DNA from 3 places in the Georgenia sp. 311 genome. Region 1 is predicted to be linked to each of the others. Evidence: riboswitches for the same ligand, from Rfam matches in the RefSeq annotation. Region 1 holds a riboswitch; each other region holds the start of a gene.
The links. A riboswitch is a leader RNA that binds a small molecule or an ion and turns the genes downstream of it on or off. The one in region 1 is predicted to bind S-adenosylmethionine.
Positions count from the first base shown of each region.

Region 2: it holds a riboswitch for S-adenosylmethionine, as region 1 does, so the genes downstream of both, FHE66_RS05265 (O-succinylhomoserine sulfhydrylase) here and FHE66_RS14510 (hypothetical protein) in region 1, are expected to answer to the same signal.
Region 3: it holds a riboswitch for S-adenosylmethionine, as region 1 does, so the genes downstream of both, FHE66_RS07335 (methionine ABC transporter ATP-binding protein) here and FHE66_RS14510 (hypothetical protein) in region 1, are expected to answer to the same signal.

Region 1 is NZ_VDFS01000064.1:10,955-20,863, forward strand. It holds partial or broken gene FHE66_RS14505 (DUF6351 family protein) at 1-1,927, opposite strand, end outside; gene FHE66_RS14510 (hypothetical protein) at 2,064-2,462, opposite strand; SAM riboswitch class IV at 2,474-2,587, opposite strand; gene FHE66_RS14515 (hypothetical protein) at 2,730-3,341, shown strand; gene FHE66_RS14520 (PD-(D/E)XK nuclease family protein) at 4,001-5,197, opposite strand; gene FHE66_RS14525 (hypothetical protein) at 5,499-6,104, opposite strand; gene FHE66_RS14530 (hypothetical protein) at 6,114-6,440, opposite strand; gene FHE66_RS14535 (ABC transporter substrate-binding protein) at 6,989-8,530, shown strand; gene FHE66_RS14540 (ABC transporter permease) at 8,540-9,508, shown strand; gene FHE66_RS14545 (ABC transporter permease) at 9,505-9,909, shown strand, end outside.
Region 2 is NZ_VDFS01000029.1:11,604-21,512, forward strand. It holds gene FHE66_RS05230 (RcpC/CpaB family pilus assembly protein) at 116-772, shown strand; gene mscL (large conductance mechanosensitive channel protein MscL) at 917-1,321, shown strand; gene FHE66_RS05240 (hypothetical protein) at 1,325-1,591, opposite strand; gene FHE66_RS05245 (DNA helicase) at 1,588-5,748, opposite strand; gene FHE66_RS05250 (dihydrofolate reductase family protein) at 5,992-6,552, opposite strand; tRNA gene FHE66_RS05255 (tRNA-Arg) at 6,685-6,760, opposite strand; gene FHE66_RS05260 (SRPBCC family protein) at 6,855-7,274, shown strand; gene FHE66_RS05265 (O-succinylhomoserine sulfhydrylase) at 7,281-8,552, opposite strand; SAM riboswitch class I at 8,557-8,641, opposite strand; gene FHE66_RS05270 (hypothetical protein) at 8,854-9,756, shown strand; gene FHE66_RS05275 (hypothetical protein) at 9,753-9,909, shown strand, end outside.
Region 3 is NZ_VDFS01000038.1:91,907-101,815, reverse strand. It holds gene FHE66_RS07345 (MetQ/NlpA family ABC transporter substrate-binding protein) at 1-747, opposite strand, end outside; gene FHE66_RS07340 (methionine ABC transporter permease) at 771-1,448, opposite strand; gene FHE66_RS07335 (methionine ABC transporter ATP-binding protein) at 1,445-2,425, opposite strand; SAM riboswitch class I at 2,436-2,521, opposite strand; gene FHE66_RS07330 (CPBP family intramembrane glutamic endopeptidase) at 2,651-3,424, shown strand; gene FHE66_RS07325 (lysylphosphatidylglycerol synthase transmembrane domain-containing protein) at 3,495-6,128, shown strand; gene FHE66_RS07320 (DUF2079 domain-containing protein) at 6,125-7,552, shown strand; gene FHE66_RS07315 (copper resistance CopC family protein) at 7,615-8,223, shown strand; gene FHE66_RS07310 (hypothetical protein) at 8,359-8,847, shown strand; gene FHE66_RS07305 (carbohydrate kinase family protein) at 8,835-9,740, opposite strand; gene FHE66_RS07300 (2,3-diphosphoglycerate-dependent phosphoglycerate mutase) at 9,892-9,909, opposite strand, start outside.

The DNA.
Region 1 (9,909 bases):
ACTCGGTCGCCGGGTCGCGGTCGAGCGGCTCGGCGATGAACGTCGGGTCCGCGTCGCGCGTCATGCAGCCCTCGACGAGTGCTGCGGGCCGGGTCTCGCCGATCTCCTCCAGCGTCGGCCGCTCGTCGCCCGCCACGTCGAGCTGGGAGAGCCAGGCGTCCATCTGGGTGACGGCGTGGCGCAGCAGCGGACTGGCGGTGCTGAAGCCGCCGTAGCGGTTGTCCTCCAGCAGGCTCACGTGGTTGACCACGCTGCCGTTGACCTCACGCAACCGCTCACGCATGGAGTTGGAGTGGTAGCGGACGTGGATGTCCCCGTTCGGCAGGTCGTCGCTGTAGGCGCGGTAGTCGATGATCGGCGTGCTCGCCAGCCCGCCGCCGCCGCTGGTGAGCCGCCCGGTGCGGTAGGCCGCCTCGACGGCCGGCATGTCGGCCTCGGAGCGCTCGGCGCGGAACTTGCCGTCGTGGTCGTACCCGCCGACCTGCTCGTTGAGGTCGAGGAACTGCTCGGGCGTGATGACACCGTCCTCCAGGGCTCGCAGCCCGTACTGGATGCCCTCGTTGTCCAGCGGCCGCAGCGCGAACCCGGTCTCGGGGTCGCGTCCGTAGGCGTTGACGGTGTGGTCGTAGACGTCGCAGCGCGCCCCGCCGGGGTTGTCGGTCGGGTGGTAGCGCAGCTCCACGGGCAGCACGCTGGGGCAGAACGCCGTCGGGTCGATCCGCTGGGCGCCGCCCGCGACGTTCGGCATCGTCGCGAGGTTGGCGAAGCCGGTGACGGCCCGCTTCTGCTCGTCGGTCCACGCGAGCGCGGGGTCGGTGAAGTAGTTGTTCAGCAGCCGGGCGTCGGTGATGAAGTTGACGGTGCCGAACCCGACCTCGGGGAAGGAGCAGCCCACGACGATCCCGTCGAAGATGCCCGGGTAGTTGTCGGCCGTCTGGTGGGCCTGGTAGCTGCCGCCCGAGCAGCCGAACCCGATGGTGAAGTCCTCGCGCCCGTAGACCTCGATGAACTTCTCCTTGGTCATCGCGGCCGTCTCCGAGGCGAGCAGGTCGCTGCAGTTCTGCCCGAAGACGTTGAGGCTCGAGGAGACGACCGCGTACCCCTGGCCGAGCATCCACGCGTCGGTCACCCCGCCGGTCGTCTCGCCCTGGCGGAACCAGCCGCCGGTGCAGCCACCGCCCAGGGTGTAGATCGCCCGTCCGTTCCAGCCCTTCGGCCGGTGCGCGGGGGAGGGGTCCTTCTCGCGGAGCGGGTCGTGCAGCACCGTGTGCTGGTAGATCCCACGGTTGGCGGTGCCGGTCTCCATCCGGACGATGAACGGGACGCGCTCGCCGTCCGACGTCGTCGTGCGGGCGAGGTCGGCGGGGTAGCGGCGCGCGTCCGCCGGCCACGGCACGTACTCACCGCCCGTGGTCCGGTAGAAGTGGTCGACGCGCGTGGTCGTCGAGCAGTCCTCGTCGAGCGCCGCGCCGAGGTTGCCCCCGATCACCGGGAGCGTGAAGTCCTGCGTCTGGCAGATGAACGGCTGCTCGTGCGGTCCGGCGAACAGCGGGCCCTCGGCGGGGTGGTTGACCACCTCGACGCTCGCCTCCCGCCCGCGCGGTGCGGTGGCCGTGATCGTCTGCGCGCCGAGCTCGAGCCCGTCGACGACGCCGACGAGCGTGCGCCGGTCACCGGACCACTCGAGGTCGACGTCGCGGCGCTCTCCGTCCACCGAGATCCGCACGTGCGGTGGCGCAACTCCCGGCGGCGCCGAGATCTCGATCAGCGCGTCACCGCCGCTGACGAACTCAGGCAGGCTGGAGACCACCTCGATCTCCAGCGCACGCAGCGGCGGACCGTCGCGGCCTTCCGGCGGGTCGGCGTGGGCCGCGGCCGGCAGACCGGCCAGGACAAGTGCGGCAAGGACCGCATGGGCTGACTTCATCGTTGAACCCCCCGGTTTCATGTGCTTCCCTCATCGGAACCCAGCCTTCGCCCGCGGCGGCCGTCCTGGCCGCCGGGGCGGGCTGAGACCCGGATGCTATCGGCCGGGGCCGACACGGCGAGCCGGGGGAGCCGCGTCAGGTCGCGATGACCCCGTGGCCGGTGCCGAGGTGCGTGACGATGACGCCGGGCGCGCAGCGTGCCGGGACGGACGGGACCGGGCCCGCGCCGTCGTGCACGAGCACGTTGACGACGACGCGCCCGACGGCGAGGGCGTGCCACCGCTCGTTGACCATGACGGCCGTGCCGGGCGGGCACATGACCGACAGGTCGTGGTGGTGCCACACGGTGCACGACCCCTCGCCGCCGGGGTGGTCGACGACGGCGACGTTGCCCTCGTCGACCGAACGGACGACGCCGTCGCGCCACCCCTCCGGCGCGCTCTGGGCCTTCCCGGTGTGGATGTGGTGCATGAGGTGCCCGGGGCTGTAGCTGCGGCAGCAGGCGCCGACGGTGCACGGGGCAACGGTGGTCAAGGTGTCTCCTCGTCTCGCTCTTCCCGCGCCGGTCGGCGCGGGCGGGTCTTCCTCCGGGGGCACCGTGCGCGGGGCGCGGTTGCCGGACCAGCACGCCGGAGGGCGTGGCGCTGGTCCTCGTGACCTGGGCAGGACGGTAGCGGCAGGCACCGACATCGCCCGGCGCCGGCTCCGAGTGGCGGCCCTCCGGGTGATGCGCCAAGGTCTGCACTACTCCCGTAGACGACTGCGGGCCCACCTGCTCTGACATCGAAGGAATATCCCCCCATGCGCCGCAAGCACGTCCTGTTCCTCTCCTCCCTCGCCCTTGCCACCATCGGCCTCACCGGCTGCGGCGACGACTCGGCCGACGGTGAGGCCACCGAGCCCACGACGGCGGCCGAGGAGGCGACGACGCCGGAGCAGCCGACGACCCCGGAGCCGGAGGAGACGACCCCGGCCGAGGAGAACAGCGCCGGGAGCGAGACCGACAGCGCCGCGGGCGCCGACCTCGGGGCGAGTGACCCGGGCCCGGCCGCCGAGGGTGCGGTCATCCCCGCCGAGGCCCTGGCCACGCCCCCGGAGGCCATCGGTCCCTACACGCTCGGGGAGGCCACCGGCCCCGCCCGCATGTACAACGACGAGAGCTTCACCGTGATGATCGCGGTCGACAGCAACGTGCTCAGCTCGCCGTACGAGTCGCTGGTGGAGTACATCGAGACCGACAACACGGCCGCTGGCACCGGGAGCTGTGGCACCAACGAGTCGGGTAGCTCGATCACCTGCTACCAGCGCACGGCCGACGGCGTCATCACCGTCACCGCGACCCCCGAGCAGATGAGCCTCGAGGACATGGTGGTGTTCGTGAACCACTACGCCGACCAGGCCGGCGCGGCCTGACGCGGAGTGGTGCGCTCAGAACTGTGTTGCACCGGGCCTGGGGAGTCCTGCCCTAGACAGGCGGGCCTCTCCAGGTCCGGGTGCCGCAGCAGGCCGCGATCGAGCCTCGCGCACAAAGGCGGGTGGAGGCTATCTCTTCTTGCCCAGGCCGGGTGAGCCGGCACTTAGCGGCCGGAAGTTCGATCGAGCTAACTGTCGCTCGAGTTCTGCGTTGGCCTCGCGGCGCCGCTGCCGACGCTCCTGCTCGGTCAGCTGGGATATCGGCGTGGGAGTGAATGCCTTGAGGTTCGCCTTGTTCGGACGCGGGAGCTTTCCGCGCTGATCCGAGTAATAGTGCTTCACGCACTGTGGGCACTTCTGGACGAGCGTCCACGCGCCGGCAGGTAGCGACCCGCGAAGGGCAGTCGCTCCGCACCTCGCCTCGGACTGCTCCCGCTTTCGGGACAGGTGCCACACGCCAGCCGGGTCGATCTTCCACCTTTTGTAGGTCACAGTTGCTCACTATGCCCCAGCCGCACCAGACATTGGGCGGGCGAGTTGAGGCCTAGCTTGCGCACTCACGTCCACTCGCTGCGGGGTGCTCGGGGTCGGCCAGGTGCAGATCGACAGGGCACGCAGACACCCTTCCCGCTGTGCCAGGGCTCAGTGCGACTAGTGGTTCAGTCGGGCTCGCCGAGGGTGACGGCGACGACAGCGTCCCGCAGGCGGACATCGTCGGTGCTCAGGCCGTTCAGTACCTCGTCCAGGGCGACGCCGGTCTGCACGATGCGATCGATCCCGTCAGTCGCCCCGGCCCTCCGCCGCGTCACGAAGACCTTGCCGTAGTCGGGAGCGTCCAGTGGCCGGTGCACGCTGGCGTTCTCTGCGACGGCCGTCGGCCCGAACTCCAGGAAGATGTCGGGCTGCGGGTCGGCGCGCCGGAGCTCCACGCACCATTCCCACTGCCCGACGAAGGGCGTCCGGACCGCCTCGATCCGCCCCGCGGCTGTGGCTCCGAGCTGATCGGTGAGCGTGCTCTGCGCGTAGTGCCGAAGACTCCTCTTCACAGCCGCGAGCGTCCTGCGGCCCTCGTCGAACTGGCGCTTGGCGTGCAGGGCGAGCAAGTCCGCGAACTCCTGCGCAGCGGTCTCCTGGGGACGATGGCCGTACCGCGCGCTCTCGCCGGTCTCGCACATCGCCTTGAGGAAGCGGATCTGGTCCTCGGTGCTCACGACTTCGGGGCCCTCCACGTAGTGCTGGACGAGTTCGTTGATGAAGAAGTGCTGACGCGGGTGCGCCCGTCGCCACCCAGCAGCGCCGGCGACGTGCTCGTTCAGGGCCGTGAGCAGGTCGGTATATGTCAGGACGACGGCGTTCTCCCAGCCGTCCCGCAACAGGTGGCTGACGTGGCGCACGCAGAGGAGTACCACCACGCTCTGCTTCCCGTCTCTCGAGCCGTGCGCGAGATAGCGTTCGTAGCTGTGTCCGTGGCCGTCGGACCACTCGAAGTTCTCCACGACGATTCGTGCGCGTTCGTGGGTGAGCACGATGTCTGCGATGTCGCGTTCGACGTCCTCTGCACTGCTCGTCTCGACCTCTTGTGCAACCCGGTAGCCACTTGCAGGGAGATTGCGCGCAGGGGGCAGCTGACGGTTCACCTTCCCGACGAGAAGCCGCTGGAACGTGTCGCCGAGCTCGTGCGTCCCTTCGGACCTCAGCAACCACGCGAAGACGTTCGACAGCTGCTTCTCGTGGGTGCCGTGGTGCATCACCCGGAAGACGCTGAACCGCTCGGCCAGGCTGTGTGCCAGCGAGGGCACGAGGGCGGTGACGATGTCGTCGAGTGAGTGCGCCGGCATGTTCTCGAGGCTACCCATGGCCTAACCGGCTCACGGGTGTTCAGCGCTGAGAGCGTCTTGTCGGCTCGAGAACCTCGCTGCGCCGACGATGATGTGCGCCCGGGTTGGCACCCCCCGCGGACGTCGTCGAGCAGCGCGGTGAGGCGGAGGGCGTGTGGTCGCTTCGGCGCCCAGAGGAGAGGTCGAGCAGGCGCCCATCCCGCCTGCTGTGACGGTGAGGAGAACCCGGATGGCCTGCGGCTGCGCGGGTAGGAGTCCGCTCGCTGTGACTGCGTCCGCCAGGAAGGCCGACTGCGAGCCGCTTGTCGGGCCCGGCCGACTACTCCCAGAGCTCGACAGCATCCGTGGAGCGCAACTCGATCTGGGCCACACCCTCGTACGTGGTGATCGGACCCTCAACGCAGACCGTCGTGCCGGTAGCGACCTGCTCGATGCCTCCGATGTCCCAGAGCACGATCGTGAACCGTGATCTGTCGGGATAGTCGAGCCCGATGTTCATGAACACGTCATCCGTGGAGTTGCGGATGCTCGCGAGTGGACCGCACACGTACCGGGTGCTTCCGACATAGCTGCCGGCCTCGCTCCAGGAAGTCGCACCGGACGGCCCTGCTACGGCTTCCTGCGTGGGCTCCGACTGTTGCGATTGCTCGGTGGCGGCTCGGACCTCGGCGTCGAGATCCGCGAGCTCGTCGGGGCACCTGTGTGACATCTCGTCGAGAGTCCACGCCAGCTTGCTGTCCGACGTTTGACCGGACTGGACGTAGTACCGGGCATCGGCAAGCAGCTGGGCACACAGGGACGCGTTCGAGGTGGCACCGCCCTGCACAGACCCGGGGCCAGTGCCAGAAGAGCAGCCGACACCGGCTAAACCGACGGTGAGGGGCAAAGCCAAGATGACCGCGAGTCGACGTTTGAGATTGTTCACGTCGGTCGGTCAGTCCGCGGACCAGTCGCACGCGAGTGCGTCGTAACTGTGAGCAGCAGGATCTTGCGTCGCGTGGAAATGTGAGGTTCCGGACTTGCGAACGGTGATGGCGGTGCCGCTGTTCCAGCCAAGAGTGTCAGGAGTCGAGTAGCTGGTGACCTCACCGCTCTGGACGCGAGCGTGCCCCGTGAACTCCCGCCCGAGATCGTCGACGTAAAGCTCGTACTTGTTCGCCGCGTTCACGAAAACTGCGACGCAGTCGTAGGTGCCTGCCTTGAGCTGTGCCGCCGGGGACTGGGCGCTCCACCACCAGATGCCGGCGATCGACAGCATCACTATGACGGCGTATGGCTTCGCCGTCCGCCAGACCGAGTCGCTGGCCATCATCGGAGCCCTCGACGACTGGCGCATACTCGTCGAGAAAGCCGCTGGATGCCTGACCGAAGATCGTCGGCTCTCGCGAGAGGGAAACGCACGGCCGATCCCGAGGGGCGGTGGCTGTGCGCCGTCCGGTGCTGAACTGTGGTCCCGAGTTCTTTCTCGGATGCGTAGTCCAAGGCGCGTTCCTTCGTGTGGCGCGGAATGTGGGAGGGAAGTTCCGCTTGGAGGTTGTCGCGCAAGGTTAGCAGAGTCTTAGTGGTGCGAGTCCCGTTTTGCCGCCTCCGCATTTTGAGGGTGCGGCCTCAGTGAACTATTCGCGGAATGTAGATATTTGGGTCGACGGGACAAGTCGGACATAGGTAGTGGTCGTTAAGGGCTTACGTGAGGCGCGCATGTACGGAAGACCTTGACGTCCCTGGGTGGTCGCGGGACAGTGGCACCTGGTCCCGGCCAGGCCGGGAGGCGTGCGAGCGGCGTCGGAGCCGCCTGACGGGGAGGTCAGCATGAAGGTCCACAGGTCACCGGTCCGGGCTGCGGCGGCGCTCGCAGCGGCGGGTCTCGCGCTCGCCGCCTGCTCCGGCGGAAGCGACGACGGCGGGTCGACCGGCGACGGCGGGGGCGAGACCCTCGTCGTCGGCGTCACCTCCGACCCGGACACCCTCTTCCCGTGGAAGGCCACCCAGTTCCAGGCCATCGACGTCCTCACCAACCTCTACGGCACGCTCACCGAGCTCGACGCCGACCTCGAGGTGGTCCCCGGCCTCGCCGAGGAGTGGGAGGTCTCCGAGGACGGCCTCACGATGACGTTCACGCTCCGCGAGGGCGTGACCTTCCACGACGGCTCGGAGCTCGACTCCGCCGACGTCGTCCACTCCCTCGAGTCGGTCATGGCCGAGGAGACCGCCGCCGTCGCCGCCGCGACCCTCGGCTCCGTCGAGTCCGTCGAGGCGCCCGACGCCCGCACGGTCGTCCTCACCCTGTCTGCGCCGGACTCCTCGGTCCTCGCCGGCCTGGCGAGCGTCAACCTCGCGATCCTCTCCTCGGAGGACACCGAGGAGACGCTCACCACCGCCGCCAACGGCACCGGGCCCTTCGAGCTCGGCGAGCGCGTCCCGAACCAGTCACTCACCGTGACGTCGTTCGCCGACTACTGGGGCGGGGCGCCCGAGCTCGACGCCGTCGAGTTCCGCGTCATCCCCGACGAGACGTCGATCGTCTCGGCGCTGCAGTCCGGCAACGTCCACCTCGCCGTCTTCGACGACCCGCTCGTCGCCCAGAGCGCTGAGAGCGGCAGCGTCGAGGTCACCGAGACGCCGCAGCTCGCCTACCACGCGCTCCAGCTCAACGCCCGGCAGGCCCCGCTCGACGACGTCAACGTGCGCCTGGCGATCCAGTGCGCGATCGACCGGCAGGAGGTGCTCGACACCGCCGCGCAGGGCGCTGGCGAGGTCGTCGGACCGATCACGTCCCCGGCCTACCTCTCCGACCCGGACGCCCGCCCCTGCCACGAGCGGGACTACGACCAGGCTCGCGCGTACCTCGCCGAGGCCGGCTACCCCGACGGCCTCGAGCTCGACGTCATCGTCTCCCAGGGCGAGTACGCCACCTCGGTCAACGAGGCGCAGAACATCCAGGCCCAGCTCGCCGAGGCCGGCATCACCGTCAACCTCGAGGTGCTCGAGATCGGCGCCTACGTCGACCGGTGGGTGGCCGCGGACTTCACCGCCGCCGTCGCCCTCAACGGCGGGCGGCCCGACCCCGAGGGCATGTACGGGCGCTACTTCCCCTCGACGGGCAACCTCAACCAGGTGGCCGGGTACAGCTCCGACACCCTCGACGAGCTCTTCGCCCGGGGCCGGCAGACCGCCGACCCGGAGGAGCGCCGCGCGATCTACGACGAGGTGTCCCGCGAGCTCGAGGACAACGCCGCGTGGGTCTGGCTCTTCAGCTCCTACGGCTTCACCGCCACCCAGTCCGGCGTCGAGGGCTTCGTCCCGATGGCGAACGGGTCGCTGCAGAGCCTGCGCGAGACCACCCTCGGCTGACCCGCCGGCATGCGCGTCGTCGTCCGTCACCCCGTCCTGCGCCGGGTCCTCGAGGCCCTGGGCACGCTGCTCGGTGTCGCCGTCCTCGTCTTCATCATGATGCGGGCGCTGCCGGGGGACCAGATCACCGCCTCCCTCGGCACCGAGGCCGCGGCGCTCACCCCCGCGCAGCGGGAGGCGCTGGAGGCGTACTACGGGCTCGACCAGCCGCTCTTCGTCCAGTTCTTCACCTGGCTCGGCAACGTCCTCACCGGGAACCTCGGCGTGTCGACCCGGACGGGCCAGTCGGTGCTTGAGATGACGGCGGCGGCGCTGCCGGTGACGATCGAGCTCGCGGTCATCTCCACGATCCTCGGGATCGCGATCGGGGTCCCGCTGGCGATCTGGTCCGCCTCCAAGCCGAACTCGGTGCGTGACGCGAGCGGCCAGCTCGTCGGCCTCGCCGGCCTGTCGATCCCCGCCTTCCTCCTCGCCTCCGTGCTGCTCGCGACGTCGGCCCGGTTCCTCGGCTACAACCCCAACGCCGAGCGCTTCGCCACCCTCGCGAGCGACCCGTGGCTCAACCTGCAGCAGATGCTCATGCCCGCGCTCGTCCTCGGCTTCGGTCTCGCCGCGCCGATCATGCGCACCGCCCGCTCGGCGATCCTCGAGGTGCAGACCCAGGACTTCGTCCGCACCGCCCGCGGCAAGGGCGTGCGACCGCGCGTCGTCCAGCTGCGCCACGTGCTGCGCAACGCGACCGTCCCCATCCTCACGATGACCGGCATCCAGTTCGGCTACCTGCTCGGCGGCGCCGTCGTCGTCGAGGAGGTCTTCTCCGTGCCGGGCATCGGGCGCCAGGTCCTCACCGGCATGCACCAGCAGGAGTTCGCCCTGGTGCAGAGCACGGTGCTGGTCATCGCGCTGTCCTTCGTGCTCGTCAACCTCCTCACCGACATGCTCTACCGCGTCGTCGACCCCCGGGTGAGGCAGACATGACCGCCGAGATCACCGCCGACGTCCCCGTCCGCAGCCGCCGCCTCGGCGCCGCGGTGCGGCGCGTCCTCGCCAGCCGCAACGGGCTGGTCGGCGCGTTCCTCACCGTGCTCGTCGTCGGCGTCGCGCTCGCCGCCACCGTCGGCCTGCTCGGTGACCCCGTCGCGCAGGACCCGGCCGTGCGGATGCAGGGCCCGTCCGCCGCGCACTGGTTCGGCACCGACCAGTTCGGCCGCGACGTCTTCGCCCGCGCCGCCGCCGGGGCCGCGAACTCGTTGCGCATCGCCGTCGTCGCCGTCGCGCTCGCCACCCTCGTGGGGACGACGGCGGGGCTGGTGGCGGGCTACTTCGGCGGGTGGTCGGGCCGGGCGATCCTCGGGATGACCAACGTGCTGTTCGCGTTC
Region 2 (9,909 bases), on a different contig from region 1:
CCGGCGCGCCCGCGCCCGGGCGGGACCTGTCCCCAACGGGCACCGGCGGGTCCCGCGTCCACAGTCGAGGGGCCCGGCGGGGCGGCGGTCACGCGCGGTCCCTACCGTCGCCGCCATGGCTCCCGTCCCCCCGTCCCGGCGGCGCACCGCCCGCCTGCGCCGCCTGCTGTGGCGCTGGCGCCACGCCCTGCTCGTCGCGGCCCTCGCCACCGGCGCCTGGACGGTGGTCGGGGAGCTGCGTCCCGCTCCCCCACCCACCCTCGAGGTGCTCGTCCTCACCCGCGACGTGGCGGCGGGCACCGCGCTCACCGAGGGCGACGTGCGGACCGCCGCGCTCCCGCGCGACCTCGTGTCGCCGGGGATGCTGCGTGCCCCGCCGCAGGTCGCCGGGGAGCGGGTGGCCGTCGCCCTGCCCGCGGGGTTCCCGCTCGCCGCGCAGGTGCTCGTCGGTCCGGGGCTCGCCGACGGCGTCGCCGCGGGCGAGGTCGTCGTGCCGGTGCGGGTCGCCGACGCCGCGGCGGCGCGCACCCTGCGCCCGGGCGACCGGGTGGACCTGCTCGCCGCGACCGCCGACGCGACGTCGAGCGAGGGAGCGGCCCGGGTCGTCGCGGCGGGGGCGCTCGTCCTCGCGCGGGACGACGGGGCCGCCGGCGGGCTGCTCGGCGGGCAGGAGGACTCGCCGCTGCTGTTCGTCGCGCTGCCCCGCGCGGCGGCCCCCGCGGTCGTCGGCGCGAGCGCCTGGGCGCCGCTGCGCGTCGTCCTGCCGGGCTGACGGACGACCTGCCTCGCCCGTGGTGGGCGATGCGGGGACCGATCCGCCCGAATGACCGTTCGGCCGCTGCGACCCCGCCCAGGCCCGCGCTACGCTGCCGAGGCCCGGGGTGCCACGGCCCCAATCCGAGAGGAAGCGCGGACCATGCTCAAGGGTTTCAAAGAGTTCATCATGCGCGGCAACGTCGTCGACCTCGCCGTCGCGGTCGTCATCGGTGGCGCCTTCGCAGCGATCGTCAACACGGTCGTCTCCGCGATCATCACCCCGGTGCTCAATGCCACGGGTGGCGCGGAGACCTCCGGCCTCGGCTTCTTCATCCTCTCCGACCGCCCCGACACCTACGTCGACCTGTCGGAGATCATCAACGCCGTCATCGTCTTCCTCATCACGGCGGCGGTCGTCTACCTCATCTTCGTCGTGCCGATGAACAAGTACCAGGAGCGGCGCAAGCGCGGCCAGGAGCCCGAGCCCGAGGCCCCGGACGAGAACATCATCCTGCTCCAGGAGATCCGCGACCTGCTCAAGACGCAGGGCACCACCCGGCCCTGACCGCTACTGCCAGTGCGGCGGCTTGTCGCGCAGGAAGCGGGCGTCGTCCGAGCCCTCGGGCCGGTCCCCCCACGCCTCGTCGGTGTCCTCACGCGCCCGCGTGGGCAGCACCGGCGTGGACGGCGGCTCGGGAGCCGCGGCGGGTGCCTGCGGGCGGCGCACCTGCCTGGGCTGCACGGCCGGCCCGCCGACAGGCGTGAGGTCCCCCTCCTCGCTCGCCCCGAGGCGGGTGGGCGGGGCGACGACCCGCCGGTGCCGTCCGCGGGTCATCGCCGGGCGGCGACGGTGCGCAGCACCGTGTCGACCTCGACGCCCCGCCGGGTGAGCCCGAGCTCCTCGCGCAGGGCGGCCATCATCGCCTCGTCATCACGGGGCACGCCGTCGGAGTCGATCCACGCGGCGAGGTCGTCGAGCTCGTCGTCGGAGTAGGCGCCGATCGGCAGCCCGGGCGTGACCTCCGGGCGGGTCCCCCGCTCACGCGGGAGGTCCTCGGCACCGGACTCGGACTCGGGCTCGGACTCGGACCCGACGGCGGCGTACCCGTCGTCGGCGTCGTCGTCCTCGAGGTCGGTCGGGGGCGCGACCCGGGCGCCGACGGGCTCGGTGGCCCGCCGCCGGGCATCGACGACGTCGAGGACGGTCGCGAGGATCGTCTCGGCCTCCCCCTGCGGGTCGGCGAAGACGGCGGTGGAGAACGCCATGTGCACGCGCCAGCCGCGCGAGACGAGGCGCTGGACCCAGTGCCGCTCGCGGCGGCGCAGGTTCGGCTCGGCGATGTAGGCGGGATCGTCGGTGAGCACGGCGAGGAGCAGCTCACCGGGCAGCTCGGGGTGGCCGATCGCCAGCGGGATGCGGACCCCGCCCTCGACGCCGTACTGCGGGACCACGGTCAGCCCGAGGCGCCACAGCCGCTCGGCGAGGTCGAGGAGCAGCGGGTCGGGGGCGACGTCCTGCGCCGCGGTCGCGCCGCCGTGGGGCTGCGCGACCCAGTCGATGAGGTCGGCGAGCAGGAGCGGGCCGGACTGGTGGAGCCGGTCCCGGTCGATGTCCCCCGGGCCGAGGCACGAGACGAGGACGAGGTTCTCCCGGACGGCGTCGAGCGCGTCGATGAGGCAGGCCTTGCCGTCCGGCTCGCTCACGGCGCCGAAGCTGTGCAGGACCCGCCCGTGCGGGGTCTTCGCGTAGCCGATGGTGAGCACGACGGTGTCGCGCCGCAGACCTCCCGCGCCGTCGGCGTCGACGACGACGAACGGCTCGTCCTTGTCGGCCGCGAAGAACTCGGCGACCGCGGCGCTGCCGGCGACGGCCGAGATCACGGCCTCACGCACCCGGTCGGCGTGGCGTGCGTTGAGCGCGACGACGGCGAGGGACCGGTCGGGGGTGGTGAGCGCGTGCTCGATGACGAGGTCGACGACGCGCTCGACCTCCGCCTGGACGCTCTCGACGGCGTCGGCACCCGGCGCCGGCATGCCGAAGCCCTCGACCCGCTCGAAGCGGACCCGGCCGGCCGCGGGCGGCGCGGGGACCGGGGCGATGACGTCCTCGTAGCCGTGCCCGGCGAGGAAGCCGGCGATCGACTCCTCACGGTCGGCGCGGTCGGTGGGCAGGGTGAGTGCGGGAAGCAGCGGGGCGAGCTCCCCGACCAGCCCGTCCCCGCCGCGACGGGAGTCCCCCACGAGCACGACCTGGCGGCCACGGGTGATCGCGCCGACGGCCTGCTCGGTCGGCAGGTGGTGGACGCCGTCGAGGACGACGAGGTCGACGCAGCGCGCCGGCGGCAGCAGCTGCGGCACGAGGACCGGCGGCACGACCCAGCCGGGCCGGATCGCACCGATGAGCTCGGGGTGGCGGGCGTTGAGTCGGCGCAGGTCGGCGGCCCGCCCGGCGGCGAGCTCGGCCTCGAGCTGCGCGGCCTCCTCACGCCGGTCGCGCACGAGGCCCTGGAGGCGACGCACGACCGCGCGACGGACCGGGGTCGTCAGGGTGTCGACGTGCTCGGCGTCCAGGCGGCGGAAGCGCTCGGCGAGCGCGACGAGCGCCGGCCCGTCGTACCCGGCGAGCGCCGGGTCGGTGCGCAGGATCTCCTCCAGGACGGAGGTCCACCAGGCGAGGTCGAGCTCGGCGCCGGCCAGCCCGGCCGCCACCCGGCGCTCGGTGAGGTCGGTGACGAGCTCGGTGAGTCCCAGACGCTCGAGGTCGGCGAGGACCGCGGTGCGCTCGGGCATGAGGCGGACCGCCTCGCTGTCACCGGCGAGCGCGTCGATGAACCGGGCGAGGTCCTCGAGCGGGAGGTCGAGGAGGTCGGGCTTGCCGGCACCCGTCCCGACGACGCCCTGGAGGGCGAGCACGTCGGCCTCGACGGCGCGGGCGTGCTCGGTCATCGCGGACAGCCCCTCGGGCAGCGCGGGCCACCCGCCCCCGGGACAGTGCCGGCGCCAGACCTCGCGCTGCTCCTGGACGTGGACGAGCTCGGCGTGCAGGTCGGGGACCGGGCGCCCGGGCCGCAGGAGGTCCTTGGCCTGCTTGCGCATCCGGCGCCGCACCCGGCGCGGCATGCTCACGCCGTGCTGCTTGCGCCACGCCCGGCTCGCGGTCGCCACGACCATGTCGGCCGCGGAGCGCTCGAAGACCTGCGGGACGAAGACGTCGAGGGCCGAGCGGACGCCGTCGAGCATCTCGAGCTGCTCGAGCCAGCCGCGCAGGGTGGCGGCCTGCACCACGCCCGTCTCGTGGGTGGTGCGCCCGACCTCGGCGAGCAGCCGGGGCATCTCGAGGCCGGAGAGCCGCTGGGTGCGCTCGAGCGCGGCGCGCGCCTCCTCGGCGCTGGTGAGCCGCGCCCCGAACCACGGGGTGTCGTGCGGGCGCAGGTCGAAGGCGCCGAGGCTCGCGGCCCGCACGAGCCGCTCGCGGGCGTGCGCCCGCTGCTCCCCGACCAGGTCTCGGACGGTCGCGGAGGGGAGGCGGACCTCGGTACGCGGGGCGGGCCGGGCGGCGGTGAGCGCGGCGAGGGCCTGGAGCGCGGCATGGGCCGAGCAGCCCCACGGCTCACGCACGGTGTGCAGGGCACTGACGTAGCCGGCGAGCCGCTCGCGGACGGTGACGAGCTCGGCCCGCACGGCGCGGACCGTCTCGACCTGCCCCTTCGGGTCGGTGGCCCGCAGGCCCGTGCGCAGCTCCTCCGGGGCGCTGGTCCGCCAGCCGGAGTCGGTGGACAGGTCCAGGACGAGGTCGCGCAGCCCGAGCCGCTCGAGCTCGCCGAGGAGCGCGCGGCCCACGCGCCGGGAGCCGGGCACGTAGAGCACCCGGCGTCCGGAGGCGACGGCGTCGGCGAGGACGGCGGCGAGGGTCGCGGGCACGTCGGCGCCGGGGGGCGCGTCGATGAACAGGTCGGTCCCGGCGGCGACGGCGTCGACGACCCGCTGCTGGTCGGGGTCGAGGTCCCCGACACCGCGCTCGGCCTGCGGCGGACGGTCGGGCCCGACCCGGTCGGGCAGCGGACGGTCGAGGGCGGCGCGGGCGCCCTCGTCGCCGGCGAGGGCGGCGACGACGTCGTGCTGGACGAGGTCGTCGTGCATCGCCTCGAGGTCGTCGACGAGCACCTGCCCGGGGTGGACGAAGGGCCCGATGAGGACGCGCTCCTCGAGGGTGAAGTCGGGCAGGTGCTCCTCCCCGAGGAGGCCCAGACGGGCGAGCGCGGCCCGCGGGGAGAAGCCGTCCTCGGTGAGCGTGCCGGCGGTGACGGCCTGGACGTCGACGCTCACGCCACGCGCCCGCAACGCCCGCACGAGCACGGAGTTGACGTCCACCGCCTGCTCGAGCTCGAGGTCGAGGTCGGCCACCTGCCCGCCGCGCGGGGTCAGCCGCACCGGCCGCAGGAGCACGGGGGCACGCACGGTCCGGGGGGAGTCGGAGGCGGGCCGGTCAGCAGCCGCGTCCTCGGCGGCGTCGGCGGCGTCGGCGTCCTCGGGGACGCCGGCGGGCGGCGGGAGCTCGCTCCAGGTCGCGATCCCGGCCGCGAGGTAGGTGGGCGCGACGCCGTAGCGCTGGGCGAGCTCGTCGGTGCGCGCGACGACGGTGCGGGCCGAGCGGCGCGCGGCGACGAGCGCCCCGCCCTCGCGCACGAGGTTGGACAGCCGGGTCGTGCGCCCGGAGTAGAGCTGGGCGATGCCGGAGGGGTGGGCCGCGGTGAGGTCGATGACCGCCGCTCCGAGCAGGCTGACGTCGGACAGCGCGCTCGCGCCGCTCAGCCCGACGAGACGGTCGCGCCACTCCTGGGCCGCGTCGTCGACGGCGCGGGCGCGGGTGGTGCGTGCGTCACCGCCCTCGGCCGGGTCGGCGTCGTCGCGCCGGGCGAGGCCGGCGAGTCCTGGTGCCCCGGGGCGGCGTGACGCCGCAGGGGGGCGGGCGGAGATCGCTGAAGGGGCCATTCACCCACGCTAACCAGGGCGACGCGCGGGACCGGGGCGACCCGCCGCGCGGTTGCCGAGTTATCGGCTCAGGGTATGGGATAGGGCGTGACGCACACGGGGGGCAGGCGTCACGCCCTACAAGAAGAAATATTGGCCCAACTTTCGTCGGAGCGCAAGCGCCTCGACCCTGTACGTCCGCATGATTGTGTGTGACCTTCGTCACGTGGCGACAAATCGGGCGCAGACTGCCCTGCCGCCGCCTCAGCGCAGCGCCCGGTAGCGGTGGTGGACCACCTTGGAGCCGAACGTCCGGACCTCGGCGAGCTCGAGGCGCACGAAGCGCTCGTGCTGCGGGAAGTACGGCGTCCCCCCGCCGAGGAGGACGGGGTAGACCACGGCGCGGTACTCGTCGATGAGGTCCTCGGCGGACGCGGCGAGCGCGGCCCCGCCGATGGCGATGTCCCCCTCCCCCGGCTCGGCGCGCAGGCGGGCGACCTCCTCGGCGACCGTCCCCGTGGCCAGCCGGGTGTTGCTGCCCTCCACGACGGTGAGGGTGCGGGAGAAGACGACCTTCGGCAGCGCCTTCCACAGCCGGGCCCACTCGCGCTCCGCGTCGTCGAGCTCCTGGTCCTCCTCGGCGGTCTCCCAGTAGAGCATCACCTCGTAGAGCCGCCGGCCCAGGAGGTGGACCCCGACCTGCCGGATCTCCTCCAGGTGGAAGGCGAAGATCTCCGCGTCGGGCGCCGCCCAGTCGAAGCGGCCGTCCGGCCCGACGACGTAGCCGTCCGCGGACATTCCCATCGAGTACGTCACGGTGCGCATGCGTTCCTCCTCGGTGCGGGTGCTGGTGCAGACCCGGGAGGAGCGCCGGACTCAGCGGCCCGCCGGCCGGACGTCGTCGACGGCGACCACGCACGGCACGACGCATCCCCTCCTGGAGGGTACGTCCGCGCCTGGTGCCCTCGGGCAGATTCGAACTGCCGACACCCGCTTTAGGAGAGCGGTGCTCTATCCCCTGAGCTACGAGGGCGGGGCACGGGCTAGCCTACCCGCGCCCGGGCGCGGGTACGTCATGCGGGCGCCACCCCGGGCTGCGGACGCCCGCGCCCACTACAGTCCCGGCCATGGCCTCGCGCGTGCTCGACGTCCCGCCCGACCGCGCGTTCCGGCTCGTCGCCACGCTCGGCCGGCACGACCGGTGGATCCCGCTCACCCACGTCGCGGCGCCCCCGGGCCCGGCCCGGACCGGCGACGTCGTCCTCGCGCGCACCGCGGGGGTGTTCGTCGACCGGATGCAGGTCGCGCGCGCCGACCCGCCCCACGAGCTCGTCCTGCGCAAGCTCGGGCCCGTGCTCCTGGGGACCTCGACGATCACCGTGTCCCCCGCCGCGGGCGGCCGGTCACGCGTGACGTGGACCTACGACGCCCACCTGCGCGGCCCCGTGCCCGCCCCCGGCGTGCTCAACCCCGTGCTCGAGGCGATGGCGGCCGTGGCGATGTGGCGGATGGCCCGCTGGGTGCGGCGCACCCGGCCGGCCGGCTGACCCGCCTCAGGCCGCCGGCCGGCGCACGGCGCGCACCGCAGCGAGCGCCTGGTCGAGGTCGGCGCGCAGGTCGGCGACCTCCTCCAGCCCCACCGACAGCCGCACGGTCGCGTCGCTGATCCCCACCCGGGCACGCCCGTCGGGACCGAGCCGCCGGTGCGTCGTCGTCGCCGGGTGGGTGACCAGCGACTTCGCGTCGCCGAGGTTGTTGGAGATGAGCACGAGGCGCAGGGCGTCGAGGAACGCGAACGCCTCGGCCCGGCCCGCCGGACGGCCGTCGACGACGAGGTCGAACGTCACCACCGTGCCGCCGCCGCTCATCTGGGCCCGGGCGAGCGCCGCCTGCGGGTGGGAGTCGAGGAAGGGGTAGTGGACGCGACCGATGCCGGGCCGGGTCTCCAGCCACCGGGCGAGATCGAGGGCCGCGGCGCTCTGCGCGCGCACCCGCAGCGGCAGCGTCTCCAGGCCCTTGAGCAGCACCCACGCGTTGAACGGGCTGAGCGTGGGCCCGGTGTTGCGCAGCACGAGCCGCAGCGGCCCGTGGACGAACTCGCGGCTGCCGAGCACCGCGCCCCCCATCGTCCGACCCTGCCCGTCGATGTGCTTGGTCGCCGAGTAGACGACGACGTCGGCGCCCTGGGGCAGCACCCGCTGGAGCACCGGGGTGGCCAGGACGTTGTCGACGACGACCGTCGCTCCCGCGGCGTGGGCGAGCGCGCTCACCGCGGCGACGTCGACGACGTCCTGCATCGGGTTGGACGGTGTCTCGAAGAAGACGACGTCGGCCGGGGTGGCCAGGGCCCGCCGCCAGTCGGCGAGGTCGTGGGCGTCGACGTAGTCGGTGACCACGCCCCAGCGGGCGAGGAGGTCCTCGAAGACCGTCACGGTCGAGCCGAACAGGGCGCGGCCGGCGACGATGCGCGAGCCGCTGCGCACGAGGGCGGCGAGGGTGGAGAAGACCGCGGACATGCCCGAGGCGGTCGCCAGGCACGCCTCGGCCCCCTCCAGTGCGCGCAGCCGCTCCTCGAACGTCGAGACCGTCGGGTTCTCGTAGCGCGCGTAGGTGAACCGGTCGAGGGTGCCGTCGAAGGCCGCCTCGGCGTCCGCGGCGCCGTCGTAGACGAAGCCCTGGGTGAGGAACAGCGCCTCCGAGGTCTCCTGGAAGCCGGTGCGCGCGTGCCCGGCGTGGACGGCGCGCGTCGCCGGTCCCCAGGCCGGGTCGGGGTCCGGGTAGCCGCCGGGGCCGGGACAGGCGGGGCGGGCGGGGTCGGTGGCCATGGCTCCTCCATCGTTCCTGGCGGGAGCACCCGTGGACCGGGTTGCTGCAGCGTCGTCGAGCCAGGTCTCTCGGCTGCTCTGGATGGGTCGACCCGATGCTAGCCAGAGGCCCGGGGCGGGCCCGGGCGGCCACCTGGCCGGTCCCACCAGGTGGACCGATAAGGGCGACAGCCCGGCCTCCGTGGGACGGGGTGGCGCGCGGCATGGGCAGTTCTCCCCATGGTCAGGGCCGCACCCCCGAGGCGAGGATGACCGCGGGGGCACCGGCGCCCCGTGCGGCCCGGTGAGAAAGGTGGTCGCCATGTCTGCACAGACCGTCCAGCGCGCTCGGCGCCAGGCGCACAGCAAGGTTGCGCGCTTCCGGCTCGACGTCGCGGAGTGGACCGTGCTGCGCTCCGCGCTGCTCTCCCACGCCCCCGGCGCCGGCACGCCGGCCGGGTTCGAGCCCGAGTCCTTCGGCCTGGACCCCGACACCCCGCTCACCGACGAGCAGCGGGCGCGCGCCTGGGCAGGCCTCCAGCTGCGCGGCCTGGCCAGCCACGTCCCGGCGGAGGACACCGTCACCGCCCTCACCCCGCCGTGCGTCCTCGGCATGCTCCAGCTCCTGGAGTCCGAGGTGCGGGTCGACGTCGCCTCCTGGGCCGGTGACGTCGTCGTCAACCAGGCCGTCGCGTGGAGCGCCGGCCGCACGGCAGCCCTGTCCCGCCGCCGCCGGCAGGCGGGGGTCACCGACGGTGAGGCGGTGCTCGAGCAGGAGCCCGTCGTCGAGGTCTCGCTCTCCGCGGCCGGTGGCCTGCTCAACGAGGTCGTGCGGGCGCTGCCCGGCCCGACCGCCTCCTTCGGCCCCGAGCACCGCTCGCCCGTGCGCGTGGGCTGGCCCCAGTCGGCCGCGATCGCCCGGGCGATGCGTTCCGGGCGTCAGGACGTCGCCGCCCACCTCGCGGGCCTGCCGACCTCTGCCCTGTCGGTCCTCGGCTCGCTGGCCGGCGACGTCACCGGCGGCGCCTCGGTGAGCGCGGTCCGGCTGCGCGGCGCCGAGGCGCTCGCCTTCCGCGGGGTGTGGCTGTGGACCGAGGCCGACGTCGTCGAGCTCGTCGACGCCAGCTCCCACGCGGTGACCCTGCGCCGCTCGGACCTCGGCCAGGTCCGCCAGGAGCTGCTCTCCGCCCTCACCGGTCTGCTCCACGCCGAGGAGGTCCTGTGACGGAGTCCCTCACGGTCGGTGGGGGCGCGACCGGGGTCCTCGCGCGCGTCGCCGACATGCGGGCCACCGCCGACGTCCTGGACACCAAGGGCGACGTCGCCCGCAGCCTCGCCACGCAGGTCGCCGAGGTCGCGGTGCACGACGCCGTGCTCG
Region 3 (9,909 bases), on a different contig from region 1:
CGGGTCCTCGACGTCCTCGCTGCGCACGGCCACGAGGTTGGCGAACGGGTTGCCCTCGCCGGACTCCAGGACGATGGCGTCCTCGGCGGGGTTGAGGTCGGCCTCGAGGGCGTAGTTGCCGTTGACGACGGCGGCGTCCAGGTCCTGCAGGCTGCGCACGAGCTGGGCGGCCTCGAGCTCGACGAGCTCGATGTCCTTCGGGTTGTCGGCGACGTCGAAGATCGTCGGGTCCTCGACGTCCGCGAGGGTGAACAGGCCCTCGGACTCGAGCAGCTCGAGCGCGCGCGCCTGGTTCGACGGGTCGTTCGGGACGCCGACCTGGGCGCCGTCGGGCAGCTCGTCCAGCGAGGTCACCGTCTCGGAGTAGATGCCGTAGGGCTCGATGTGGACGCCGTCGAAGTGGGCGAAGTCGTACCCCTTCTCGGCGACCTCGGCCTCGAAGTACGGCAGGTGCTGGAAGAAGTTCGCGTCGAGCTCACCCTCGGCGAGCTGGACGTTGGGCTGGACGTAGTCGGTGTACTCGATGATGTCGAGGGTGAAGCCGGCGTCCTCGGCGAGGTTCTCCTGGACGAACTCGAGGATCTCGGCGTGGGGGGTCGGGCTGGCACCGATGACGATCGTCGCGATGCCGCCGGACTCACCGGTGGCGGCGGCCGGCTCCTCCTCGGCGGTGTCGCCGCAGGCGGCGAGCGCGAGGGTGGTGACGGCGGCGAGCGCGGCGAGCCGCACGGGTCGGGTGGTGCGCATGGGTTGGGTCCTCTCGGTGGGGCTCAGCGGTGGTCGACGAGTCGCACGACCCGGTCCCCGAGCATCTGGATCAGCTGGACGAGCACGATGATCACGACGACGGTCACGACCATGACGTCGGTCTGGAAGCGTTGGTAGCCGTGGTTGACGGCGAGCGCACCGAGGCCCTCGGCCCCGAGCGCGCCGGCCATCGCGGAGTAGGAGATGAGCGTGATGACGGTGACGGTGACGCCGCCGACGAGCGCGGGCAGTGCCTCGCGGACGAGGACGCCGCCGACGATCCCGAGCCGGGAGGCACCGACCATCTGGGCCGCCTCGACCTTCCCCGGGGCCACCTCGCGCACCGCGTTCTCCACGAGCCGGGCGAAGAAGGGGATGGCGGCGACGGCGAGGGGGACGACGGCGGACCGCCACCCGTAGGTGGTCCCGGTGAGGAGCCGGGTGAGCGGCAGGATCGCGACCATGAGGATGATGAACGGGATCGAGCGCCCGACGTTGACGACGACGGACAGCACCGTGTTCAGCGCCGGCGCGGGGCGCAGGCCCCCGGGCGCGGTGACGACGAGCGCGAGGCCGAGCGGCAGGCCGAGGAGGATGGTGATGACGGTCGACAGCCCCGTCATGTAGAGGGTCTGGAGGGTCGCCTCGGGCAGCTGCTCGGTGATGACCCGGTTGGCGAGGGCGTCCTGCAGCCAGCTCACGGCGCCACCTCCTCGACGTGGACCCCGGCCGCGCGCAGCTCTCGCTGCGCGACGAGGGCGGCGGACACCGGGACGGACAGTCGCAGCCGGCCCACCCGGGTGCCGGCAAGGGTCTCGATGGTGCCGGCGGAGACGTCGGCCTCCTCGCCGAGCGCGGCGACGGCGGCGAGCACCCGGGCGGTGCTCACCTCACCGCCGAAGGACAGCTCGAGGGTGGCGCGGCCCTCCTCGCGCGGCTCGGGAGGCAGCGGGACGAGTGCGCGGGCCAGGCGGGTGCCGTGGTCACCGGCGACGACGTCGATCAGCCCGTGCTCGGCGACGCGGCCGTGGTCGAGGAGGCTGACCGAGTCGCACACCTCGCGGACGACCGCCATCTCGTGGGTGATGATGAGGACGGTGATCCCGAGCCGGTCGCGGACGTCGCGGATGAGCCCGAGGATCTGGCGGGTGGTGTCGGAGTCGAGCGCCGACGTCGGCTCGTCGCACAGGAGGACGGCGGGCTCGGCCGCCAGCGCGCGGGCGATGCCGACGCGCTGCTTCTGGCCGCCGGAGAGCTGGGCCGGGTAGGCGTCGGCCCGGTCGCCGAGCCCGACGAGCTCGAGCAGCTCGCGCACCCGCTCGTCGCGACGCTCGCGCGGCACGCGGGCGACCCGCAGCGGGTAGGCGACGTTGGCCGCCGCCGTGCGCGCCTCGAGCAGGTTGACGTGCTGGAAGACCATCCCGATGCGGCGCCGCTGGCGGCGCAGCTCCCGCTCACCGAGGCCGGCGAGCGGGACGCCGTCGATGCTCACGGTCCCGGAGGTCGGGCGCTCGAGGGCGGTGAGGCAGCGGACGAGGGTCGACTTGCCGGCCCCGGACTCCCCGACGATCCCGTGGATCGCGCCGCGCGGGACGTGGAGGTCGATGCCGTCGAGCGCGACGACCTCGCGGCCACCGCGGCTGCGGTAGACCTTGCGCAGGTCGGTCAGGCTGATCACGAGAGACGTCCTTCCATCGGTCCTGGCGGGAGCACCCGACGGATCGGGTTGCTGCAGCGTCGACGAGCCAGGTCTCTCGGCTGCTCTGGATGGTGGCCACATCGTAGGATCGCGAATCCGGGTCCTGGCAAGTGCGTCCGGCTGGCGAGACGCGCGTCTTGCCATCCGGGCGCCACCGGAGATGCCCGGCGAGCCGCCCCGGCCGCCTCCTGCTATAACCGCCTCATGCCGCCGCGCACCGACGCCCCGGCCCGCCGGCTGCGGACCGAGGTGTGGATCGTCCTCGGCCTGTCCCTCGGGCAGTCCGGGGTGTACGCCGTGGTCAACATCATCGCCCGCCTCACCGCCGAGGCGCCGCTGCGGCAGCAGACCACCGCGCTCAACCCCTCCCGCTCCCCGCGCCCCTACCTCGACCTCACCTACCAGCTGCTCAACATCGGGTTCGCGCTCGTGCCGGTCGCCCTCGCGCTCTTCCTCCTCAGCGAGCCCGGACGGCGCGCCACCAGCCGCATCGGTCTCACGTTCTCCCGCCCCTGGCGCGACCTCGCCGTCGGCGTCGGCCTCGCGGCGCTCATCGGGGTGCCCGGGCTCGGGGTGTACGCGCTGGGCCGCGCGCTCGGCATCACCGTCGAGGTGCAGGCCGCCACGCTCGACCAGTACTGGTGGACCGTCCCGGTGCTCATCCTCGCCGCGCTGAAGAACGCGCTCCTCGAGGAGGTCATCGCAGCCGGCTACCTCATCGAGCGGCTCGAGCAGCTCGGCTGGCGCCCCGCGTCGGTCGTCGCCGCGAGCTCGCTGCTGCGCGGTTCCTACCACCTCTACCAGGGCATCGGACCGGGCCTGGCCAACGTCGCCATGGGCGTCGTGTTCGCCGAGTACTACCGCAGACGACGGCGCACCATGCCGCTCGTCCTCGCCCACACGCTCATCGACGTCGTCGCCTTCGTCGGCTACTCGCTGCTGCCGGAGTCCGTGCTGCGGACCCTCGGACTCACCTGAACCGCCCGGAAGGGGCCACGCCCACCCGGCTCCCGCGTCTGCGCAGGCCGCACGTCCTAGAATCGGGCGCATGACGGAGCGGCCGGGCGACACCCGCACGCCCGCGCCCGGCGCCCCGGAGGCGCCCCGGCGCAAGGTGCTCCTCGTCGACCTCCCGGCCGTGCGCGTGCGCCGCCCGCGCGACCTCCTCGAGCTCGTCATGTCGGCGCTCGGGATCGGCGTCGTGCTCCTCCTCGCCGTCTACGCGCACGCGACGGCGATCGGGGTGACCGAGGACGTCCAGTCCGCCGCCGCGCTCGTCCTGCGCCAGATCCTGCTCCTGCCCGTCACGGTGCTCGAGGGTGTCGTCACCTTCTTCCTGCCGCTGTTCGTCGTCGCCATGCAGCTCGTGCGGCGCCGCTGGCGCTCGGTCCTCGAGGCGCTCGCCGCGGCCGTCGTCGCCTGGTCCCTCACGACCGCCGCGGTGTGGCTGCTCGACTCCTACGGGCCCAGCGCCCTGTCGGTCGGCCTGACGATCACGAGCGAGGGCGACAGCGTCATCGCGATGAACCCGCTCGTCGCCGCGCTCGCCGCACTCCTCACCGCGATGGGCCCGCGCGACCGGCGGCCCTCCGTGCGCTGGTCGTGGAACCTCCTGTGGGTCGTGCTCGCCCTCACCGTCATCCGCGGAGCACTCACCCTGCCCGGCGCCGTCGTCACCGTGCTCCTCGGCCGGCTCGTCGGGCTCGCCGGGCGCCTGCTCGTCGGGGTCTTCAACGAGCGCGCCGAGGGCATCGACCTCGTCCAGGGGCTGCGGCGGGCCGGGCTCGACGCCGTCCGCGTCGTGCGCCTCGACCCGCCCGAGGGCGGCGACGTGCGGGCATGGACCGTGACGACCTCCTCCCCCATCGGCTACACCGAGCACCTGGCGGAGAACGAGATCCTCGGCGAGGACCCCGACGCCGGCTGGCCGGTGACGACGCGCGCGTCCGACACGATCGTGCCCGACGTGCTCACCGACCCCCAGGCCGTCGTCCACGCCGCCGCCAGCCCGGGCGGGGTCAACCTCGACCCGGTGAGCGCCCACCGGGTGTACTCCGTGTGGGACACCGCCGGCCGCCGCTGGTACGTCACCATGCTCGACGGCGACCGGCAGGTCGTCGGCTACCTCTCCTCGCTGTGGTCGCGGATGCGCGTGCGCGGCCTGCGGCGGCGGCGCTCCGGCTCCCTGCGCGACGCCGCCGACCGCGCCGCCCTCCTCGCCTACGCCGTCGAGCGGGCCGGGGTGAACACCCCACCGCTCGTCGGGATGGCCGAGGCCCGCGACTCGATGATCATGGTGACGGCGCACATCGCCGGCGCCCGGCGCCTGTCCGACCTCACCGAGGAGGAGGTGAGCGACGAGCTGCTCGACGAGGTGTGGGACCAGCTGCGCACCGCCCACGCCGCCGGCCTGGCCCACCTCGACCTCACGGCCAACGCCGTCCTCGTCGGCAGCGAGGGCGACGTGTACCTCCTGGACTGGGAGAACGGGGAGATCGCCTCCACCGAGCTGTCCCGGCGCCTCGACCTCGCCCAGATGCTCGCGATCACCGCGACGAAGGTCGGGGAGGAGCGGGCCCTGGCGAGCGCGAGCCGGTGCCTGGGCAGCGACCAGCTCGCCTCCATCGCCCCGCTGCTCCAGCCGGTCATCCTCGCCCCGCACACCCGGGCGGCGGCCGGAAAGCCGCGCGAGCTGCTCAACTCCCTGCGCGCCCAGCTCGTCGACCAGCACCCGGACGCCGACGTCGAGCCGATCAACCTCGCCCGCTTCAGCGTCCGCACCGTCGTCATGGTGACGATCGCCGTCGTCGCGATCTGGCTGCTCCTCGGCACGCTGAACTTCGAGCAGGTGCTCGACGCCACCCGCAACGCCAACCCGTGGTGGCTCGGTCTGTGCTTCGGGCTCGGCCTGCTCACCTACGTCGGCAGCGCGATGGGGCTCGTCGCCTTCTCCCCGGAACGGGTCGGACTGTGGCGCACCACCCTCGTCCAGGTGGCGGCGGGCGTCGTCTCGCTCGTCGCCCCGGCAGGCGTGGGCCCCGCGGCGCTCAACCTCCGCTACCTCGTCAAGCAGCGGATCGCGACCCCGCTCGCGGTGGCGACCGTCGCCCTCGTCCAGGTCTCCCAGTTCGTCACGACGGTCGCGCTGCTCGCCGTCATCGCGCTCGTCACCGGCTCGGCCGGCACGCTGTCGGTGCCCTCCGGCGCGGTGACCGGGGTGGGCATCGTCGCCGTGCTCATCGTCGTCGTCGTGCTCGCCGTGCCGCCGGCGCGCAGCTGGCTGTGGCACAAGCTCGGCCCGACGCTCACCCAGGTGTGGCCGCGGGTGCTGTGGGTGGTCGGCAGCCCGAGCCGGCTGCTCATGGGCCTGGGCGGCAACGTCATCATGACCCTCGGCTACGTCGCCTCGTTCGGTGCCGCTCTCGCGGCGTTCGGCTACTCACTGCCGGTGACGACGCTGTCGATCACCTACCTCACGTCGAACACCGTCGGTGCGGCGGTGCCCTCGCCGGGTGGCATCGGGCCGGTGGAGGCCGCGCTCACCGGTGGTCTCACCGTCGCCGGGATCCCCGCAGGTGTCGCGTTCTCGGCGGCGCTCGTCTTCCGCGTCCTCACCTTCTGGCTGCGGGTGCCGCTCGGCTGGGCCGCACTGCGCCACCTCCAGCGCCACGGGGCGCTGTGAGCCCTGCGGGGGGCGTCGTCGGACGGACGGGCGGACGGCTGTGGCAGCCGTGGGCAGTGGCAGGGGTGGCCGGCGTCCTCTACGTCGTCGTCGGCGTGCTCCAGTGGCGCCGCCTCGAGGTGCCCTCGTGGGACCTGGCGATCTTCACCCAGCTCGCCAAGGCGTACGGCTCGTTCAGCGCGCCGATCGTGCCGATCAAGGGGGACGGCTTCAACCTGCTCGGCGACCACTTCCACCCGATCCTCGTCCTCCTCGGGCCCGTCTACGCGCTGTTCCCCTCCGGCCTCACCCTGCTCGTCGTCCAGGCGCTGCTCGTCGCGGTCTCCGCCTGGCCGCTCACCGCGCTCGCGGTGCGGCGGCTCGGACCGGTCCCCGGCACCGTCCTCGGGGCGCTGTACGTGCTGTCCTACGGCATCCAGGGGGCGGTGCGCACCCAGTTCCACGAGGTCGCCTTCGCCCTGCCGCTGCTCGCGTTCGGGCTGTGCGCATTCCTCGAACGGCGCTGGCGCGCGGCGGCGTTGTGGCTCGCGCCGGTGGTCTTCGTCAAGGAGGACCTCGGGCTGCTCGTCGCCGTCCTCGGGCTGGTCATGTGGTGGCGGGGGGCCCGGCGCGCGGGCCCGGGCCTCGCGCTGTGGGGGGCCGCCTGGTTCGCCCTCGCGACGGCGGTCATCCTGCCCGCCCTCAACCCGCGCGGGCAGTACGACTACGCCGACAGACTCACGGTCGGGGACGTGCTCGGCGACCCGCTCGGGACGCTCGCCGCCGTCCTCGGCCCGGGCGAGAAGGTCGTCACGGTGCTGCTGCTCGTCGCCGCGGCAGGCGTCCTCGGGGTGCGCTCCCCGATCCTGCTCGCGGCGCTCCCCACCCTCGCCTGGCGCTTCCTCGGTGACGTGCCCTTCTACTGGACGTGGGGCTGGCACTACGACGCCGTCCTCATGCCGCTCGCCGTCGCCGCGATGCTCGACGCGCTCGGCCCCCGGCCCGTCGACGATGCCGCCGACCCGCCGCCGGCCGTGGTCCACCGCCGGCGCACCGCCCTCGCGCTCGGTGCGGCCGGCCTCGGCGTCCTGCTCACCGCGCCGGGCCTGCCGGTCGCCGACCTCCTCCACGGGGAGACCTGGCGTCCGTCCCCGCGCGCGGAGGCGGCCCGCGCGGTGCTCGACACCGTGCCCGACGGCGCCACCGTGGCCAGCGACATCGGCCTGCTCGCCCGTCTCGTGCCGACGACGACGGCGCTGTGGTCGGGCACGCCGGACAACCCGGCCCCGGACTACTACGTCATCGACCAGGAGGGCTCGACGTGGGGCGGGTCCCCTCCCCCGGACGCCGCCGCCCACGCCGAGCTCAAGCACCCGGGGACCGACTACGAGATCGTCCTCGACACCGGCGGCTACCAGGTCGCCCGCCGCGTCGACGGCGGCTGAGCGGCCGGCAGGTCCCGGACGGTGCGTCCACCGCGCGACCACGCGTGCCTACGATGGCGGGCATGACCTTCGCCGCCGCCTTCCGTCGTGCCCGCGCCGTCGTCGCCGGGCTGCTCCTGCTCACCCTCGCGGTCCTCGTCGCGCCCGCCGCGCAGGCCCACGACATGCTCATCGACTCGCGTCCCGCCGCCGGTGAGGTGCTGAGCGAGGCACCGGACGCGGTGGTGCTCACCTTCAACAACCCGCCGCTCGCGGTCGGTTCGGCGATCACGGTCGTCGACGCCTCCGGGGCGACGGTCGCGCAGGGAGAGGGGACGGTCGAGGGCGCCGAGGTCCTGCTGCCGCTCAGCGAGCCGCTGCCCTCGGGTGACCTCGAGGTGCGCTGGCGGGTGGCCTCGAGCGACGGCCACCCGATCGAGGGCACCATCGCCTTCACGCTCGACGCGCCGGCGGCCCAGCCCACCGCGAGCGCGGCGCCCACCGCCGAGCCGGCCGCCACGCCCGAGCCGACGACGGCCGAGCCGGCCGCGGCCCCGACCGCCGAGGCCGAGGAGACCGGCCTGGCCGGGCTGCCGACGTGGCTCAAGGTCGCCGTCGGCGTCGCGGCGCTCGGCGCCGTGGCCGGGCTCGTCGTCCTCGTCGCGAGGCGGCTGCGCGAGGACCGCCTCTGACCGCCGCGGCTGCGACTCTCCTCACACCGCAGGCCAGCGCCATGATCAAGAACTCTCGATTATCCGCGGGGAGGACGGGCGGGCGGCCGGAAATGACCGCGCGCCGGGGTGACCGTCGGGTTTACCGTCAGAGACATGACACGTCGACTCATCCTTCCCGCCGTCCTCCTGATCGGACTGGCCGGGTGCAGCTCCACCACCTCCGACGACGACGCCACGAGCGCCGAGACGACGACCGCCACCGAGCAGACCGTCGAGCAGGAGACCTGCGCCGGCTTCTACGAGGGCACCGGCACGCCCCTCGCCGAACGCGCCACCAACGCCCGCGCCGCCCTGAGCGGCGGTGAGGTCGTGGACGCCGCGACCTACACCGAGATCAACGCCCTCGAGCAGCGCATCACCGAGCTCGGCCGCGACGCCCCCGAGGAGATGGTCACGCTCCTCGAGGAGGTCAACGCCCCGTTCACCGAGGCCGTGGCGACCGTCAACGAGTCCCGCACCGCCGAGGTCCCCGAGGACGAGGAGCCCGCGTTCCCCGACCTCACCCAGATCGACGTCACCGCCTCGGAGACCGCGCAGGGCGAGCTCGAGACCGTGTGCGCCGACGCCGGCTACGGCGACTGACCCACCGCACCGTCAGGGCGCACCGCCGCCGCCTCCAGGACGTCCTCCCGCAGCCCGTCGGGCTCGCCGGGGTGGGCGATCGTCCAGGCGGCGGCGGTCGCCGCGTAGTGCATGGCCGCCCGCGGGTCGCAGCCCCGGGCGAAGACGCAGTGGGCCAGCGCCGCGAAGTACGTCGCGCCCAGACCGGCCGGCCGGGCGCCCGGCCCCAGGTCCCGGGCCCGCACCTCCACGACGTCGGGCGAGTCGCGCGCCATCCCGATGGCGCCCCGGCTGCCGAGGGTGACGACGACGAGCCGGGCGGCCGACCGTCGCCGCCAGGAGCGCAGCAGCTCGAGCTCGTCGACGCGTGGGTCGTGACCCATGACGAGGAGGTCGGCCCCGAGGTAGCACTGCTGCCCGAGGACGGGCGCGGTGGTCGTCGTCCCCAGCCCGGCGGCGACCGGCACGCCCGCCCCCTGCGCCGCGGCGATGAGGGCGGCGCTCGGCAGCACGCCGTCGACGACGAGGAGGTCGCACGTCGCCAGGGCGCCGAGGTCGAGCTCGACGCTCGCCGTGCGAGCCTCCCCCAGGTCGCGACTGATCTGCTGGAGCCCCGTTCCGTCCTTGAGGACGACGGCGCGCGGTGAGCGCGGCAGGGAGCGCGGGCACATCGCGGAGTTGACCCCGAAGCGGTAGGCCGCGGCGTCGACCGCGAGCGCGTCGGCGTCCTCCCCCAGCGGGGCGGCGAGGTAGACCTCGTTCCCGAGCGTCGCCAGCGTCCGCGCGGCGGTGAACCCCGAGCCGCCGACCGACATCGAGATCGGGACGTCGCGCACGGGCCGGTAGGGCACGGGGAAGCACTCGACCGCGAGCGCTGTCACGGTGTAGGCCATGCCGACGACGACCGCTCTCATGGATGCCCCTCCATCCGGTCCGCGTCCTTGCGGGACCTGCCTGGGGAAGCGTAACCGCCAGCCGTGCGCGCGCACGTCGGGCGGAGGGGCGAACCTGCTGGCCGGAGGACGGACCGTGACGGGCCGAAGGTCGGACGGCGCGGTCGTCCGATCAGGTCCCTCCCTGGGC